4 regions of the Mesorhizobium sp. M0833 genome follow, and region 2 is predicted to be linked to each of the others. Evidence: predicted binding sites of a transcription regulator. Region 2 holds the regulator's gene; each other region holds the start of a gene.
The links. The regulator LexA, encoded in region 2, represses DNA repair genes until DNA is damaged. The targets are predictions, from matches to a motif close to TGTTCNNNNTGTGTTCNG.
Positions count from the first base shown of each region.

Region 1: NKH98_RS08425 (DNA recombination protein RmuC) is a predicted target of LexA. The motif match lies at 1,380-1,397, and genes of this name have one in related genera.
Region 3: recA (recombinase RecA) is a predicted target of LexA. The motif match lies at 1,820-1,837, and genes of this name have one in related genera.
Region 4: NKH98_RS23800 (single-stranded DNA-binding protein) is a predicted target of LexA. The motif match lies at 1,257-1,274, and genes of this name have one in related genera.

Region 1 covers NZ_JAMYOQ010000005.1:183,300-186,506, reverse strand. The annotation lists gene fmt (methionyl-tRNA formyltransferase) at 1-779, opposite strand, end outside; gene def (peptide deformylase) at 796-1,326, opposite strand; gene NKH98_RS08425 (DNA recombination protein RmuC) at 1,430-2,692, shown strand; gene NKH98_RS08420 (GFA family protein) at 2,732-3,136, opposite strand.
Region 2 covers NZ_JAMYOQ010000013.1:45,624-48,830, reverse strand. The annotation lists gene kynU (kynureninase) at 1-603, opposite strand, end outside; gene lexA (transcriptional repressor LexA) at 1,051-1,785, shown strand; gene NKH98_RS16690 (ComEC/Rec2 family competence protein) at 1,779-3,207, opposite strand, start outside.
Region 3 covers NZ_JAMYOQ010000012.1:130,240-133,446, reverse strand. The annotation lists gene alaS (alanine--tRNA ligase) at 1-337, opposite strand, end outside; gene recA (recombinase RecA) at 598-1,695, opposite strand; gene NKH98_RS16145 (carbohydrate kinase family protein) at 1,973-2,905, shown strand; gene NKH98_RS16140 (TfoX/Sxy family protein) at 2,940-3,207, opposite strand, start outside.
Region 4 covers NZ_JAMYOQ010000024.1:29,995-33,201, forward strand. The annotation lists gene NKH98_RS23790 (MarC family protein) at 1-85, shown strand, start outside; gene NKH98_RS23795 (OsmC family protein) at 94-519, opposite strand; gene NKH98_RS23800 (single-stranded DNA-binding protein) at 643-1,155, opposite strand; gene NKH98_RS23805 (cupin domain-containing protein) at 1,429-1,725, shown strand; gene NKH98_RS23810 (ArsR/SmtB family transcription factor) at 1,833-2,147, shown strand; gene NKH98_RS23815 (SRPBCC family protein) at 2,144-2,668, shown strand; gene NKH98_RS23820 (ATP-dependent Clp protease proteolytic subunit) at 2,694-3,207, shown strand, end outside.

The DNA.
Region 1 (3,207 bases), on a different contig from region 2:
TCGCCGGCGCCTTGCGAGAGCGTCGAGCGAAGCAGTTTCAGCCGTTCTACGCGGCCGCCGATTTCGGCCTCACACCATGCGCCGGGAAAGGGCGACAGACCGCGAATCTGGTTGTGCACGTCGCCGGCAGGTCGCAGCCAGTCTATGCGAGTCTCCGATTTATCGATTTTCTTGGCGTAGGTCACCCCCACCTCCGCCTGTGTGGTAAATGTCAGCGTATTCCGCTCCAACCGTTCCAGCGCTTGCACCATCAGCGCAGCACTGAGGACCATCAGCCGGTCGTGCAGATCGCCGGCCGTCATGTCGGGTCCAATCGGACATTTTTCAACCATTGCCACTGGCCCGGTGTCGAGGCCTTCCTCCATCCGCATCACCATCATGCCCGTTTCGGTGTCGCCGGCGATGATGGCGCGCTGGATAGGGGCAGCGCCGCGCCAGCGCGGCAGTAGCGATGCGTGGCCGTTGAGGCAACCGAGCCGCGGCGCCTGGAGAATGGGTTTGGGCAGAAGCAGGCCGTAGGCGACGACCACGGCGACGTCGGCGCGCAAGGCGCGGAACGCCTCCTGCTCCGCCTCGCCCTTCAGCGACACCGGCGTCCGCACCTCGACGCCCAACCGATCCGCCTCGCGCTGCACCGGCGACGGCGTCAGTTCGAGCCCGCGCCGGCCGCCGGCGCGCGGCGGCTGCGTGTAGACGGCGGTCAACCCGTGCCCGGCCCCGGCAATCGCCCGCAGCGTCGGCACGGAGAATTCGGGCGTACCCATGAAGATGACACGCAGGGGCATTCGTCGACCCCTATCCCACCATCTTGCCCGGCGCCTTGTCCCTGGCGAGCTTTTTGAACTTCTTGACCACCATGTCCCGCTTCAGTTTTGAGATGTGGTCGATGAACAGCACGCCGTTGAGATGGTCGATCTCGTGCTGCAGGCAGGTCGCCATCAGCCCCTCGGCCTCGATCTCCTGCAGCTTGCCGTCGCGATCGAGATACTTCACCCGCACCGCGGCGGGGCGCTCGACTTCGGCATAGTAATCGGGGATCGACAGGCAGCCTTCCTCATAGACCGAACGCTGGTCGGAGCTTTCAAGGATTTCGGGATTGATGAAGACGTGCGGTGCCGGCGTCTCGTCCTCCTTGGCGAGGTCGATCACCAGCATGCGCAAGGGTTCGCCGACCTGGATCGCTGCGAGGCCGATGCCGGGCGCGTCATACATAGTGTCCAGCATGTCGCCGGCCAGTTTGCGCAAATCGCCATCGACACGCTCGACCGGTTTTGAAACCTGGCGCAGGACGGGATCGGGGAGGATGATAAGAGGCTTGATCGACATGGCGTCTCACCTAAGACCTCGCAGGAAAAGCGTCAACCGGGACGGCTTCGGGTCGTTCACGTTTTGATCTGTGCCGGCAGACCGAATCATCTATGCTGTCGGCATGAACGATCTGGCCACCATCCTGTCCGAACCTGTCGCCCGCCTCGGCGCCACCACGCTCACGCTCGGCCAAGCCCTGGGTTTCGGCGCAATGCTGTTCCTTGGACTGTTCGTGGCGCTCGTCGTTGCGCTCTGGCGATCGGCCAAGGCGCGTGCAGTGGCGGCCGCCGAAGCCGCCGACCACGCCCGTGACGCCGAGGTGCGGATGGCCGGCATCTTGGCAAGCCAGGCGGAAATGCAGGGCCGCATGGGCGCCATCGCCGAAGTGTTCGGGGCGCGCCAGGCGGAACTGACCCAGTCGATCGGCCAGCGCCTCGATGCCATGACCGGCCGCCTGGGCCAGACCATGACCGAGCAGACGAGATCGACGCATGAGAGCCTCGCCAAGCTGCAGGAACGGCTGGCGGTTATCGATATCGCGCAAGGCAATATCCAGTCGCTGGCCGGCCAGGTCGTGCAATTGCAGGCGATCCTTTCCAACAAGCAGACGCGCGGCGCCTTCGGCCAGTCGCGCATGGAGGCCATCGTCGCCGACGGATTGCCGCACGGCGCCTATGAATTCCAGGCGACCTTGTCGAATGGCAGCCGGCCCGACTGCCTGGTGAAGATGCCGAACGGCGCGCCGTCACTTGCCATCGACGCAAAGTTTCCGCTCGAGGCGTGGAATGCCATCCGTGCCGCCGAAGGCGCCGACCTGCAGAAGTCGGCCGCACAGGCTTTCCGGCGCGACATCGAGGTGCATGTCCGCGATATTTCCGAAAAATACCTGATCCAGGGCGAGACGCAGGACACCGCCTTCATGTTCGTGCCCTCGGAATCGGTGTTCGCCGAAATCCATGAGAATTTCGAGGCCGTTGTCCAAAAGGCGCATCGATCGCGGATCGTCATCGTCTCGCCATCGCTTTTGATGCTGTCGATCCAGGTCATTCAGGCAATCCTCAAGGATGCCCGCATGCGCGAGCAGGCACACCTGATCCAGGGCGAGGTCATCCGGCTGATGGAAGACGTCTCCCGGCTCGACGAGCGGGTGCGCAAATTGCAGACGCATTTCGGTCAATCGGCCAAGGATATCGACGACATTCTGGTCTCGACATCGAAGGTGACCCGGCGCGGACAAAAGATCGAGGCGCTGGAGTTTGGCGTGCAGCCGGCGGAGGATACCGCTGGTTCGAATGGCAGCGGAGCAAAAGCGGAAAGCAGCGCGCGTGTCGCCGATTCGAAAACCGGGCAGTTGAGGCTAAGGGTCGTCGAAGGCGACGATTGAGAGCTACGCCGGAACCGGAGGCTTCACCCGGATCTGGCGCTACTGCTCCTCGATGATGATCGTGCCTTCGAATTCCGGCAGCCAATGCAGCGCCGAGCGGTGCCAGATCTGCTTTCTCGGCACCAGTTGCTCGCGCTGCCGTGCCGTGCCGACCCTGATGCCGTAAACCTTCGGTCCCTCGCCCGCCGACGTGGCGTAGAGATGCGAGCCGCACTCACCGCAAAACGCCTGGGCGCGCTTGGCGCCGCTCGAACCGGTCTTGATGTAGATTTTCGGCTTGCCCTTGGTGATCCTGTAATTGTCCTCGGACGCCGGCACGGTGACGCGAAAGGCCGTTCCGGTTAGCTTCTGACAATCGATGCAGTGACAAATGGTGGTCTTTTCCGGATCGACCTCGGCCTCGTAAGTGATGGCGCCGCAATGACACCCGCCGTCGATTTTCATCTTCGTTCCTCCCGAGCTTTTGCCTGCGATCATAGCCGGGACTGCCCGACGGCGCATCGATTTCCTCAAGC
Region 2 (3,207 bases):
GAGATCCCAGACGATCATCGCCCCGGCTTCCTGGGCCCTGCGCGTCAGCGCCGGCATGTCGCGCAGTTCGCCCGATTTGTAGTTGACGTGGTTGACCAGCACCACGGCGGTGCGTTCGTCGATCAGCTCCTCAATGGTCGGCGCGTCGACCCCCGAGAGGTGCAGCAGCGCATCTTTTCGCGTCGAAACCACACCCTCCGCCATGTAGAGGTCTGTCGGAAAACTATCGCCCTCGGCGACGATGGCCTGCCGCTCCGGTCGCATGGCCATGGCTGCGTGCAACAGCTTGTAGATGTTGACCGACGTCGTGTCGCAGACCACCGTCTGGCCGGCCGCGGCGCCGATCAGGCGCCCGAGCTGGTCGCCAAGTTCAAGCGGCATGTTGAACCAGCCGGCCGTGTTCCATGCGCGGATGAGATCATGCGACCATTCTTCGGTCGCGGCCTTGTACAGTTCATCGAAAGCGGCACGTGAAGCAGCTCCTAGCGAATTGCCGTCGAGATAGATCACTCCTTGCGGCAGCACAAAGCGGTCACGTATCGCGCGCAGCGGATCCGCGGCATCCATCGCCTTTACGGCCACGAGATCGGGAATTCCCGTCATGATTTGCCTGCTCCCCCAAAATCCAACGCAACGCCGGACACGCATCAACTGTTCTTCCATTACCGGGTAGCGCGTAGCAAGGCTCCACCGGCGAGAAGCAGCCTGACTAGGCGGTGGAAACCGGGACTTAACCCCGAGGTTGGCGCTTTGAGTTCGTTTCGTTCACGGTGCATTGACCAAACCGCACATTCGATAGGGGTTCACTTCCGTGCCCTTTGCCGGCGGACGGCCGATGCCAATGCGCCCTTCCGGGACGCCAGAAGGGCGCAAACGAAAGCAGAATCAAGGCGATGAGGCTCGCGGCGGCGAAAATACGGTACGCCGGTAGGGGACGTCGTTTGTTTCCCGAGCCTTAACGTATTCATTAAACTTTAAACAGTTGCGGAACACAACTGGAACAGATAGTGTCTGTTCTGGGTTTGTTTTCTGATTCTGTTGGGGGTCGCTATGCTGACACGCAAACAACACGAACTGCTTATGTTCATCCACGAAAGGTTGAAGGAAAGCGGTATCCCACCTTCCTTCGACGAGATGAAGGAAGCGCTCGACCTGGCTTCCAAATCCGGAATCCACCGACTGATTACGGCGCTGGAGGAGCGCGGCTTCATTCGCCGTTTGCCCAACCGGGCCCGTGCGCTGGAGGTACTACGCCTGCCTGACTCGATCGCCCCCGGCCTCAATGCGGCACGCAAGTTCTCGCCGAGTGTCATCCAGGGCAGTCTTGGGCAAGGTGCCCCTCGGCAGGGCAAGCCGACATCGTCGCGCGTCCCTGCAGCCGGCAATGACGACGATGTCGTCGCCGCCGTTTCGATCCCGGTAATGGGCCGCATCGCCGCTGGTGTGCCGATCGATGCTATCCAGCACCAGACGCATTCGATTTCGGTGCCGCCGGATATGATCATGGGCGGCGAGCATTATGCGCTCGAGGTCAAAGGCGATTCGATGATCGAGGCTGGCATTTTCGACGGCGACACGGTGATCATCCGCAACGCCGATACGGCGAGCCCCGGTGAGATCGTGGTGGCCCTGGTCGACGAGGAGGAAGCGACGCTGAAGCGGTTCCGCCGCAAGGGCGCCTCGATCGCCCTGGAGGCCGCCAATCCGGCCTACGAGACGCGCATCTTCGGACCAGACAGGGTCAAGGTGCAGGGCAAGCTCGTTGGGCTGATCCGCCGCTACTGAGTTGCGCCCTTGGTGCCGGCTTTTGGATTGTCGGCCCTGCGGTATGGCGGCAGGCCGCGCGCCGGGCGTGAAAATTTCCGCTGCACGTGCCAAGGCCGGTATGATTTTTCGACGGCGAAGCGGATTTCGGCGCGTGTTGCCGCTTGTGGATCGAAATAGACGGCCGCACTTCCCGCGCGCGCCAGTTGCCGTTTGGTGACGACGAGGACCAGCCGGTCGTAGTAGCAAGGATTATGGGCTGTGGCGTCGTCGATGACGATCAAGCTGGCGAAGGCGCAGGCTGGCCGTGCGGTATCGCGGTCCTTGGCTTGCGCAATGATCGCGCCGGATGGATGCCTGGCGAGGCAGAGACCGTCCGTGCAAATGAACGGCATGCCCGGCGGTAGGTCGGCCGGATCGGCAATGTCGAATTGCGGATCGTTCTTTCCAGGTGTTTCCGGCGCGACGATAGCCTCTGATGTGAGCGCGCGTTTCCAGTTGTCGATGGTGAACTCATTCGGGCGTGCCCGGTTGACCGCGAGCTCACCGCTGCCGATCGGCAGCGCGACCAGCCGTGCGTCCTCCGAGATCAATACGTCGGGTACGCGCGTCTGCGTTGTCGTTAGCAAGCCGGCGAGCGCAAAAGGAAGTGCCGCGAGCCGCAACCAGGTCGTCGCCATGCTGGCAATGACGAGGGCGATCGTCACCAAAAGGACAGATCTCAGCGAAATCAGTCCGACCGCATCGATCGGCGAGCGCTCGGAGATCCACCCGGACAGGGCGATCATCGCCGTCAGCCCCTTGCCCATCACGTAGAGGAAAGGCCCATCCGCGCCGAACGGCATCGCCAGCGCGCTGAGCACGGCGAAGGGCATGACGACCAGTGAGACGATAGGCATGATGGCCAGATTGGCGAACAGGCTGAGCGGCGCTACGCGCTGGAAATGCCATATGGCGAAAAGCGCCGTGGCGCTCCCTGCAATGATCGAGGTCATCGCCAGGCCGCCCATGCCCAGCAGGACCTTTCGAGTGGCCAAGCGTAGCGGCGATCGCCGGGGCGGCGGCGTGGTGGCCCTGCCGGTGCGGTAATCGGACCAGCCGGCATAGGCGCCGACAAGGGCCGCCGTCGCGGCGAAGGACATCTGGAAGCTCGGACCGACCACCTCGTGCGGCGACACTACGATGACCGCGATGGCCGAGATCGCCAGATTGCGCATGGTGAGCGCGGCCCGGTCGAACAGCACGGCGATGAGCATCACCGCCAGCATGATGAAGCTGCGTTCGGCCGCCACCACAACGCCGGAAAAGACGAGGTACGCCGCAATCGAAAAAAGCGCGGCGGCTGCGGCATATTTCTTGACCGGCCGTCGCGATGAGAAGTCGGGAAACAACGCAAAGGCGCCGCGCAGCAGCGCCATGATGGTGCCGGCGACCAACGCCATA
Region 3 (3,207 bases), on a different contig from region 2:
GGTTCCAGGCAAGCTCTATGGCGCGCTCCTTGAAATAGTCGCCGAAGGAGAAATTGCCGAGCATCTCGAAGAAGGTCAGGTGGCGCGCAGTGTAGCCGACATTGTCGAGGTCGTTGTGCTTGCCGCCGGCGCGAACACTCTTCTGGGCAGTCGTGGCGCGCGAATAGGGCCGCTTCTCCAGACCGGTGAAAACGTTCTTGAACTGCACCATGCCGGCATTGGTGAACATAAGCGTCGGGTCGTTGCGCGGCACCAGCGGGCTTGACGCGACGACCTCGTGACCTTCCTTGCGAAAATAGTCGAGAAATGCCGACCGGATCTCGTTGACGCCACTCATGAATACTGCCTTTTCGAGAGAACCGCCGGCTGCCGGCGGAAAATAGACATGGCCTTTTAGCGGTCGCACCGCAGCCTGTCCAGAAACACCAAACGGGCTCAAATCCCCGCTTTCACCAGCGCTTTGAAATGGCTTCTGCCCCGCCGTCAAACGCAAACCGCCGGCACGGGGCCGGCGGTTCGAAACGCATCGATTACGCAAACTCAAAATCAAAACATCAAATCGAAACCCGGCTGAGGCTCCGCGAGGCGTCGCCTGCCCTACATCACCCCAGCGTCGTCCTCGAAACCGTCGTCGCTGCTTTCGGAGCCGCCGTTTTCAAGGAATTTCTCGGCGATCAGCCCGGCATTCTGTCGCAGCGCCAGCTCGATCTCGCGCGCCGTGTCGGGATTATCGCGCAGGAACAGTTTTGCGTTTTCGCGGCCCTGGCCAAGACGCTGCGAATTGTAGGAGAACCAGGCGCCCGACTTTTCGACCACGCCGGCCTTGACGCCGAGATCGACCAGCTCGCCGGTCTTGGAGACGCCCTCGCCATACATGATGTCGAACTCGACCACCTTGAAGGGCGGCGCCAGCTTGTTCTTGACCACCTTGACGCGGGTCTGGTTGCCGACGACCTCGTCGCGATCCTTGACCGAGCCGATGCGGCGGATGTCGAGGCGGACCGAAGCATAGAATTTCAGCGCATTGCCGCCGGTCGTCGTCTCGGGCGACCCGAACATGACGCCGATCTTCATGCGGATCTGGTTGATGAAGATGACCATGGTGTTGGAGCGCGAGATCGAGGCGGTGAGCTTGCGCAGTGCCTGGCTCATCAGGCGCGCCTGCAGGCCGGGCAGCGAATCGCCCATCTCGCCTTCGATTTCCGCCCGCGGCGTCAGCGCCGCCACCGAATCGACCACCAGCACGTCGATGGCGCCGGAGCGCACCAGCGTGTCGCAGATCTCCAGCGCCTGCTCGCCGGTATCGGGCTGCGAGATCAATAGGTTTTCGAGATCGACGCCGAGCTTGCGGGCATAGACCGGGTCGAGCGCGTGCTCGGCATCGACGAAGGCGCAGATGCCGCCCTTCTTCTGGGCTTCGGCCACCGTGTGCAGCGCCAGCGTCGTCTTGCCCGAGCTTTCCGGCCCGTAGATCTCGACGATGCGGCCGCGCGGCAGGCCACCGACGCCAAGCGCGATGTCCAGCCCAAGCGAGCCGGTCGGCACTGTTTCGATCTCGACGACCTGCTCGTTTGCGCCGAGCCGCATGATCGAGCCTTTGCCGAAGGCACGCTCGATTTGCGACAGCGCCGCATCCAGAGCCTTTGATTTGTCCACCGCTTTGTCCTCTACAAGCCGCAAAGAATTCTGAGCCATGATACATCACCCCGTGGTCGTCAATGGAGGCCGGACAATCCCGCAATCCTTAAAAGAATGTACCTCGTTTGTTCTCATTTGTCAATGAGCGGCAAGGATTTGAAAAATAACGGATATCCATATTTGTTCTATTTTTGTTTCGTAAATTTGCTTCCCAATGCCTCCCGCCTCGCATGCGGCGCCGCTGCCGTCACCAACCGAATCGCACCCGCGATTGCAGGGTTCCGCCCAGCGACCTAGTCTCCTCCCGCGCAACAGCAAAGGGCATTTTGCCGGCATGATGAACTCCCCGACGATCCTGGCCGTGGGCGGCGCCTATATCGAGCGGCGCGGCCGGGTTGCCGGCGCCTTCGTGCCAGCCGCCTTGAACCCCGGCACGATGCGCGAGCAGGTTGGCGGCGCCGTCTTCAACGCCTTGCGCTGGGCGGTGCGACGCGGCGCCTCGGCCTCGCTGCTTTCGGTGCGCGGCGGCGATGCCCTTGGCGACACGGTCTTGCGCGCCGTCACCGAGGCCGGCATTGCCGACCTGTCGGCGGTGTTCCTCGACCGGGCGACGCCAAGCCATACGATGCTGATCGATAGCGATGGCGGGCTGATCGCCGGCCTTGCCGACATGGTGCTCTACGAGCTGGCGCTTCCCAAGCAAATCCGCCGCGCCAAGGTGCGTGAAGCGATCGGTTCGGCCAACGCGGTGCTGTGCGACGCCAACCTGCCGTCTTCCGCGTTGGAGCGGCTGGCGGCACTCGCCGCCGGCAAGCCGGTGTTTGCGCTTGCCGTCTCGCCCAGCAGAGCGGCGCGGCTGACGCCGGTGCTCGGACTTCTAGCGTTGGCCTTCATGAACCGGCACGAGGCCGGCGTGATCGCCGGCGTTGACATCGATGCTGACGATCAAGGCGTCGTCGACGGGCTGAGACGCGCCGGCCTGAAGAGCGGCGTGGTGACCGCCGGCGACGGACCGGTGCTCGGTTTCGACCAAACCGGCGCCTTTTCGGTCCTGCCTCCGCCACTGCAAAAGCGGACCGATGCCACCGGCGCCGGCGACGCTCTGGCCGGCGCCACGGTCGCCACCCTGCTGCGCGGCCTGACGCTGCGCGAAGCGTTGCGTGAAGGCGTCGCCGCCGCGGCGCTCGCCATCGAGAGCGCCGCCTTCACCAGTGCCAGCTTTGTCGAGGCGCTGGCGCTCGTGCCCGAGGCGCGGGACCTGGCATGAAGTGCGGCGCGGAATTGCCGAAGCATAACGCAGCCTATTTTCCGGCGCGCCGTCCTGCCTCGTAGGCGCGGCGTGCCCAGATCGCCATCTCATCCGGATCATCGAAGGCACTGTCGGGAACGCTCCAATACGGCATAGACACCAGCTTGCCGTGCCGTGAGCCGGTATAGGTCCATTGCCGGCAGCCGGCCGCTTCGAATTCAGGCGCGCTTTCCGCGTCGGCCTTCAGCATCAATTCGTCACGGATGACGACGGCGACGATCACGCCGTCGAAATAGATGCCCTTGCCGCCGAACATCTTG
Region 4 (3,207 bases), on a different contig from region 2:
CCTGACACGGCTGCTCGGCGTCATCCTGGCGGCGCTCGCCATACAGTTCGTCGCCGACGGCATCAAGGCGCTGATGGCGACTTAGGAACTGCCCTACTTCGCTGTCGTTTCAATGACTTCGAAGTCGTGGGTAATCTCGGCAGTCTTGGCCATCATTGCCGAGGCCGAGCAGTATTTCTCGATCGAAAGCCCGATCGCCCGCTTCACCTTGTCGTGTGACAGCGCGCGGCCCTTGACGACAAAATGCATGTGAATGCGGGTGAACACCCTGGGATCGGCTTCTGCACGGTCGGCATCGAGTTCGACCACGCAATCTTCGACCGCCTCGCGCCCCTTTTCGAGGATATGGACCACGTCATAGGCCGAGCAGCCTCCGGTGCCGATCAGCACCAGTTCCATTGGGCTCGGCCCCGGCGTCTTGCCCTCCGGCCCGAACGCAGTGCCTAGCACCAACTTGTGCCCACTGGCGGACTCGCCAACGAAAGTGCGCTCCTCGACCCATTTGACCCTTGCTTTCACTTGATACGTCCTTTCACCGCTCAAACGCACAACGTCCCGAAAATCCAAGACCGATTTTCGGGACGCCATTTCGTGGCCAAGGTGCTGGCGCTTTTCGCCGCAAGGGCAGTCCGCCCCGAGAAATCAGAACGGGATTTCGTCGTCCAGCTCGCGCGATGAACCACCGCCGCCGCCCTTGTTGGCGCCACCCCGATTGAAACTTTCGCCCGGGCCGGACTGGCCGAAATCGGAACCGCGGCTCGCACCACCACCGGCATAGTTGCCGACCTGGCCGCCGCCCTCGCCCCGCGCATCAAGCATCTGCAGCTCGCCGCGGAATTTCTGCAACACGATTTCGGTCGTATAGCGGTCGTTGCCGGTCTGGTCCTGCCATTTGCGCGTCTGCAGCTGGCCCTCGACATAGACCTTCATGCCTTTCTTCAGATACTGCTCGGCCACCTTGGCGATCTGGTCGTTGAAAATCACGACATTGTGCCACTCGGTCTTCTCCTTGCGCTCTCCGGATGTCTTGTCGCGCCAGCTTTCCGACGTCGCGATGCGGATATTGACGACCGGGTCACCCGAATTCAGGCGGCGGATTTCAGGGTCCGCCCCGAGGTTGCCCACCAGAATGACCTTGTTGACGCTACCCGCCATGACACTTCTCCGCGCTCATCCGAAACCAAATTCTTGTCGCTGCACCTTACAGGCTATGGACAATCCCTGCCTGCCGTGGCTGCCTTTTCCCACAAGGTTTTTGTTCTCTTTTCGTTCTAGGTTAAAGGTCCTGCACTGTCAATAGATGTCAGTAACAAGTAGTGTCTTGGCGCCGAATTTTCCACGAACCCTGAGATCGAGGCGAACTCAATGAAGATGGTCGAGCATGACGATCAGCCGCAAGAAGAATGGCGGACGGGAGTAAAGACCCGCATGCATGTCTCGGTCTGCAACGGCGCAACTCAACTTTGCATATTTGAACAATGGGTCGAACCCGCGGTTGGCGCCCCGACACATTGGCACCCGGTCGAGGAAGTGCTTACCGTCATCGCTGGCAGGGCCGAGATGTGGATCGATGACGAGCATCTCGTCTTGACTGCCGGACAGTCGCTTGTTGTTGCCGCGCACAGGCAACATGGCTTCCGAAACGTCGGCTCCGAACTGCTTCATATCCATGCCGTGCGTCACCAGTTTTTGAGGCAACGTTTAACGGATCTCCAGACATGGTGAGACGCTGGCTTCCGACGCGTTTGTAAAATCTCGCCGGTCGTAAAAAACACTGCTTGTCTTAAAAACGCGACTTGCCAAACCTATAAGTATTGACTTATGCTTCTGGAATGATCGAAGCAGAGATTTTTCGGGCACTGGCCGATCCAACGCGTCGCGCCGTCTATGAGCGGCTCGCCGACGGCGAGATGACGGTATCGGAACTCCGCAATGGCATGCCAGTTTCGCAGCCGGCGGTATCGCAGCACCTCGCGGTGCTGCGAGGTGCCGGCCTCGTGGTCGAACGCCGGGCCGGCCGCAATGCCTATTACCGCGCCGATCCGAACGGGCTTGTGCCGCTGCTCGGCTGGATCGAACGCTACCGCGCGTTCTGGCCAGAGCGCATCGAAAGGCTCAAGACGGTTTTGAAGGACATGGACCAATGACCAGCCGAGGCAAAGAACGCGCGGAAATGGCGGCAGACAAGATCGAGTTCGAGTGCGAGCTGCCCGAGCCGCCGGAAAAAGTGTGGCGGGCGCTGACAGTGCCGGACCTGCTCGCGGCCTGGATGATGCCAAACGACATTGAACCAAAGGTCGGCAACCGCTTTGCCTTTAAAGCGCCGGATGCGCCGATCGAGTGCGAAATCCTCGACGCGGATCCCGGACGGCTGCTGCGCTATTCCTGGCGGGAGCGGCCGGCGCCCGACGATACGCAGGTGCCGCCCGACAGCCCGGTGGACAGCCCAATGAACGATAGCCCAGTGGACAGCATCGTCACCTTTACGCTCGACCGCACCGTTTCCGGCGGCACACATCTGCGCATCGTCCATGATGGTTTTGCTCGGGCAGCAGTGCCGGAGATCGCGATGGCAGGCGCCGGTTGCCGACTTTCGTTTGAAGCGCGTACTCCCAAGTACAAGCAGATCGCCGCAAACACCCCGCGCCTCTTTATGCGCGCGGCCTGAACGACGACAGTCAAAGGAGATAACGATGAGCGGCCTTGCCAATTTGGTGCCGATGGTGATCGAGCAATCGAGTCGCGGCGAACGTGCCTTCGATATATTTTCGCGGCTGCTGCGCGAGCGCATCGTCTTCATCAACGGGCCGATCGACGACGGCACCTCGGCGCTGGTCTGCGCCCAGCTTCTGTCGCTGGAATCCGACAATCCCGACAAGGAGGTCTCGCTCTACATCAACTCGCCGGGTGGCGTGGTGACCAGCGGTTTCGCCATCTACGATACGATGCAGTATATCAGCTGCCCGGTCTCCACCGTTTGTATGGGCTTCGCCGCCTCGATGGCCTCGTTTCTCCTGATGGCGGGCACGCCAGGGCGGCGTATCGCGCTACCCAACACCAGCATCGTGCTGCATCAGCCTCTCGGCGGTTTCCAGGGCCAAGCCTCCGATATCCAGCGCCATGCCGAGGGCATCCTTCGCACCAAGCGGCGCATGACCGATCTCTACGCCCACCATTGCGGCCGCACCTACGAAGAAGTGGAACGCA